One region of the Comamonas sp. w2-DMI genome, then DNA from elsewhere that is predicted to be linked to it. Evidence: riboswitches for the same ligand, from Rfam matches in the RefSeq annotation. Region 1 holds a riboswitch; the other holds the start of a gene.
What was found. A riboswitch is a leader RNA that binds a small molecule or an ion and turns the genes downstream of it on or off. The one in region 1 is predicted to bind glycine.
Positions count from the first base shown of each region.

Region 2: another riboswitch for glycine. It lies ahead of V8Z74_RS04800 (trimeric intracellular cation channel family protein); the one in region 1 lies ahead of gcvT (glycine cleavage system aminomethyltransferase GcvT).

Region 1 is NZ_JBANEL010000020.1:62,713-65,164, forward strand. It holds gene gcvH (glycine cleavage system protein GcvH) at 1-51, opposite strand, end outside; gene gcvT (glycine cleavage system aminomethyltransferase GcvT) at 143-1,267, opposite strand; glycine riboswitch at 1,378-1,485, opposite strand; glycine riboswitch at 1,504-1,612, opposite strand; gene V8Z74_RS19030 (Lrp/AsnC family transcriptional regulator) at 2,043-2,452, shown strand, end outside.
Region 2 is NZ_JBANEL010000003.1:71,412-73,863, reverse strand. It holds gene V8Z74_RS04805 (bifunctional diguanylate cyclase/phosphodiesterase) at 1-956, shown strand, start outside; glycine riboswitch at 998-1,098, shown strand; gene V8Z74_RS04800 (trimeric intracellular cation channel family protein) at 1,267-1,932, shown strand; gene mnmC (bifunctional tRNA (5-methylaminomethyl-2-thiouridine)(34)-methyltransferase MnmC2/FAD-dependent 5-carboxymethylaminomethyl-2-thiouridine(34) oxidoreductase MnmC1) at 1,963-2,452, shown strand, end outside.

The DNA.
Region 1 (2,452 bases):
GGTGTCGGCGGCATTGATCCACTCATGTTCTTTGGAATATTGGATGCTCATGGAAACTCCAGATGGGGAAACAAAATCGGGTTTTGAGAAAGGTCAGCCCGCACTGTAGCGGTTTGCGGCGCCGCTTCGGATGAAAACCGGCTCAGCCCCGGTAGTAGTTGGCCGGCACGAACGGCGTGGCCGTCACCTGCATGGGCACGGGCTTGCCGCGCACCATGGCGAAGACCTGGGTGCCGACGGCCGCATAGTCGGGCTGCACATAGGCCAGCGCCACGGGCTTGTCGAGCGTGGGGCTGAGCAGGCCGCTGGTGATGTGGCCAATGTGCTGGCCATCCATGTTCTCGAGCACGGCGCTCTCGCGCACGGGGATGCGCTCCAGCGCCACCAGGCCCACGCGCTTGCGCGGCAGCCGGCCGGGATCCTGGAGTTCGGCCAGCACGCGGCTGGCGCCGGGGAATCCGCCTTCGCGCTCGCCGCCGCTGCGCCGCACCTTCTGGATGGCCCAGCCCAGGCTGGCCTGCGCCGGCGTGGTGCTGGTGTCGATGTCGTTGCCGTACAGGCACAGGCCGGCTTCCAGACGCAGCGAATTGCGCGCGCCCAGGCCCACGGGCGCGACCTCGGGCTGGGCCAGCAGCGCGCGGGCCAGCGCCTGGGCGCCGGCCGCAGGCACGGAGATCTCGAAGCCGTCCTCGCCCGTATAGCCGCTGCGCGTGATGTAGAGCCGGTGGCCCTGCCAGTCGAAGTGGTTGCCGCTCATGAAGACCAGGCTGGTCACATGGGGCAGCAGCCGCGCCAGGGCCTGCACGGCCTTGGGGCCCTGCAGCGCCAGCAGGGCCCGCTCGGGCAGCGGCACGACTTCGCAGCGCTGGCCGATGCGGTTGCGGATATGCGCGATGTCGGCCTGCTTGCAGGCGCCGTTGACGATGAGGAACAGGTCGTCGCCTCGGTTGACGAACATCAGGTCGTCCAGAATGCCGCCTTCGTCGTTGAGCAGCAGGCCATAGCGCTGCCTGTGCAGGCCCAGGCCCTGCACGTCCACGGGCATGAGCGACTCCAGCGCCAGTGCCGCCTGCGGGCCGCGCAGCAGCAGCTGGCCCATGTGGGAGACGTCGAACAGGCCGGCCGACTGGCGGGTGTGCAGATGCTCGGCCATCAGCCCCTGCGGATACTGCACGGGCATGGAGTAGCCGGCAAACGGCACCATGCGCGCGCCCAGCTCCTGGTGCAGGGCGAACAGCGGCGTGGTCAGCAGCTCGCCGGCCGGCAAAGCGGGCGCGGGGGATGCTTTGGCATCGGCAGCGGAAACAGGGGTCACAGGCAAGCGCTCCGGTCATGAACCAAGGGTTGTGCCATGCACGGCAGAGCCATGCGTGGCGGGCTTGCCCTGCTGTCCGCTTTACCTGAGAGATTCACCGCTGCGCCAGGGCTGCGGCTTGCTCCTTCGGTGGATGCCGGCGGGCGGCATCTCTCTCCAGCAAGGAACGCCGGCAAGCCGGGGCCTGCCTGCGGTCGCCAGTCCTTTTGCCTGAGCGTTCGGGGCCAGCCAAGCTGGGCCTGCGCCTTCGGCGGTGCATGGCCGGGGCCGGCTTGCACTCTCTCCTGACGAGCGCCATTTTAGGCACGGTTTTTTGCACTGCACCACGCGGGTTTGCGCGGGGGTGTCCGCAGGGAGGTCCTGTTTTGATAGCAGCTTGCGCATGAATAACCTGGATTTCAGGTTAATTGATTCATGAAATCAATATGCAGATGGCGCTGGCTGCTAGGGCCATGGGAGCTTTCCAGGCCTGCCCGCAAATGCAACAGGCCGCGCCACTGCGGGTAAGCGGCGCGGCCTGGAACGGGTCCGGAGGGCGGATCAGGCAACCTGGCGCTGACGGTAAACAACGGTGCTGCTTGAATGGGGTTGCTGCGTCGGTAAACGTGCTTCCATGGACTTCAGTGTGCATGTTGCACCGCAGAAAAGGTTGCTTCAAATTCTGCGAATATGGGTTTGCTACAGAAAATTTTTCTGTTGATGTGCAAAAAGCGATAAATTCAAGGCTATGGATGCCTTGGATAAAAAGATTCTTTCCGTGTTGCAGGGCAACGCGCGCGCCAGCCTGCAGGAAATCGGCGCCGCCGTGGGCCTGAGCGCATCGCCGTGCTGGGCACGCATCAGGAAGCTGGAGGAATCCGGCGTGATCGAAGGCTACACGGTGCGCCTCAATCCCCAGGCGCTGGGGCTGGCCGACACGGTGCTGGTCATGGTCACGCTGGACAGCCACTCCGACAACACGCTGGAGAAGTTCGGCGAGGTGCTGGCCACCATCCCGGAGGTGGTGGAGGCCCATCTGGTCTCGGGCGAATACGACTACCTGCTGCGCGTGGTGGTCAGGGACACGCGCGACTACGAGCGCCTGCTGCGCGAGAAGCTCTACAAGATCAAGGGCATACGCCACAGCCAGTCGAGCTT
Region 2 (2,452 bases), on a different contig from region 1:
CGCAGCCGTTTTCCGTGGGCGAGGACGATATTCTCCTGCGAGCCTGTGCCGGCGGGCTGTCCGGCGAACTGCTGCCCGGCGCCCTGCCCGACTGGCTGCGCAACGCCAGCATCGCGCTGGGCGAGGCAGAGCGCGGACCGCGCCGCTATGTGGCCTACGAGCCCGCGCTGGCGCAGCGCATGCTGGGGCGCACGCAGCTGGCCATGGAGCTGCGCCAGGCGCTGGACAAGCACGAGCTGGCCGTGCACTACCAGCCCGTGGTGGACCTGGCCACGGGACACATGCGCGGCGCCGAGGCCCTGGTGCGCTGGCACAGTCCCACGCGCGGCATGGTCCCGCCCGGCGTTTTCATCGCCGTGGCCGAGGAGTCCGACCTCATCCTGCGCATAGGCGGCTGGGTGCTGCGCCAGGCCGCGCACGACATTGCCGCGCATCTGGACCGGCTGCCCCGGGATTTCGAGCTGCATGTCAATGTCTCGGCCCGCGAGCTGATCCAGTCCGACTTCGCCACGACGCTGGAGCGCGTCCTGATCAGCAGCGGCCTGCCCCCGCGCATGCTGACGCTGGAGCTCACGGAATCCATGCTGCTCGAAGGCAACGATGCCACGCTGCAGCGCATCGGCGCCATCAAGGCATTGGGCGTGAAGATCGCGATTGACGACTTCGGCACCGGCTATTCCTCGCTGGCCTATCTGAGCCGGCTGCGCTTCGACTGCATCAAGATCGACCAGAGCTTTGTGCGCAAGCTGCCGGCCTCCCAGCCGGACACGGCCATCGTCACCGCCGTGCTGCGCATTGCCGAGGGCTTTGGCGTGCAGGTCGTGGCCGAGGGCGTGGAACTCGAGGCCCAGGCACTGCTGCTGTCCAGCCTGGGCTGCAGGCGCGCCCAGGGCTACTGGTTCGCCAGGCCCGGTCCGCTGGCGCAGATGCTGGCCTACCGCTCGCCATGGAAATGAGGCCGGCCGGCGGAAACCGCCCGCCGATTGGCTAGAATTGCGGCTTTCCTGCGGGAGAGCGGAGCGCCTGCCACACAAGAAGGCTCCCGCCGAAGGCGCAAACTCCCATAATCGCTCAGGCACGAAGTACCGCAGGAAGGATTCGCCAACTGGAGAGCAGCCCGCGGCCAAGACCTGCAGGGCTCACCGAAGGGGCAAGTGCGCAAGGGCTTGTGCATGCAACTCTCAGGTAAAAGGACAGCGGGAGAGGCGCGCCACCCATCCAGCTGCCACTGCGCCGGATGCCGTGGCCTTTCCCATCGGGGCCGTCATGCTTCCTTCGATTTCCTTGCTGGATTCTTTCCAGTCCTCCCAATTCACCGTCATGCTGGTGATCTACCTCGTGGCCATCACCGCCGAAGCCATGGCCGGCGCGCTGGCCGCTGGCCGCCGCAACATGGACATCTTCGGCGTGGCCGTGATTTCCTTCGTCACCGCGCTGGGCGGCGGCACCATCCGCGACATGGTGCTGGGCCACTACCCGATAGGCTGGACCCAGCACCCCGAATACGTCTACCTCGTCATCTCCTTCGGCCTGCTGACCACGGTGATCGCGCGCCACATGTACCGGCTCAAGCAGGTGTTCCTGTTCCTCGATGCCATGGGCCTGATCGCGTTCTCGCTGATCGGCTGCAACGTGGCGCTGGAGCTCGGCTACCCGACCGTGGTGGTGGTCATGGCCGGCATGATCACCGGCATCAGCGGCGGCATTTTGCGCGACGTGCTGTGCAATCAGGTGCCCGTGGTGTTCCGGCGCGAGCTGTATGCCAGCGTCTCGCTCACCGTGTGCCTGCTGTTCCTGTCGCTGCGCGCGCTGGAGGTGAGTTCCAACATCAGCACCGCCGTGTGCTTTGCCGGGGGCCTGGCCTTTCGCCTGGCGGCCATACGCTTCAAGTGGCGCCTGCCGGTGTTTTCCTATCAGCAGCGCTGGGAATGAGTGCGCCGCGCGGCCGAACTTCCGTCACCCATGTCCGAAACCATTGAATGGTTGCCTGACGGCACGCCCTACAGCCCCCGTTTCGGGGACCGCTACCACAGCGAATTCGGCGGCCTGGACCAGGCGCGCCACACCTTCTTCGGCGGCTGCGGCCTGCCGCAGGCCTGGGCCGGTGCGCCGCAATGGCGCATCCTGGAAACCGGATTCGGCTTCGGCCTGAACTTCCTTGCCACCTGGGCCGCCTGGAAGGCCGATCCCCTGCGGCCGCGCCTGCTGCATTTCGTCTCGGTCGAGGCCTATCCCGTCTCGGCCGAAGACATGCGGCGCGCCCTGCCAGACGATGCGCAACTGCGTCCTCTGGGCCAGGCGCTGGCCGCCCAGTGGTGGGGCCTGCTGCCCGGCGTGCACCGGCTCTCGTTCGAAGGCGGCCAGGTGCTGCTCACGCTCTACATCGGCGATGCGCAGACCATGCTGCGCAAGCAGCAGCTCATCGCCGACAGCGTGTTCCTCGACGGTTTTT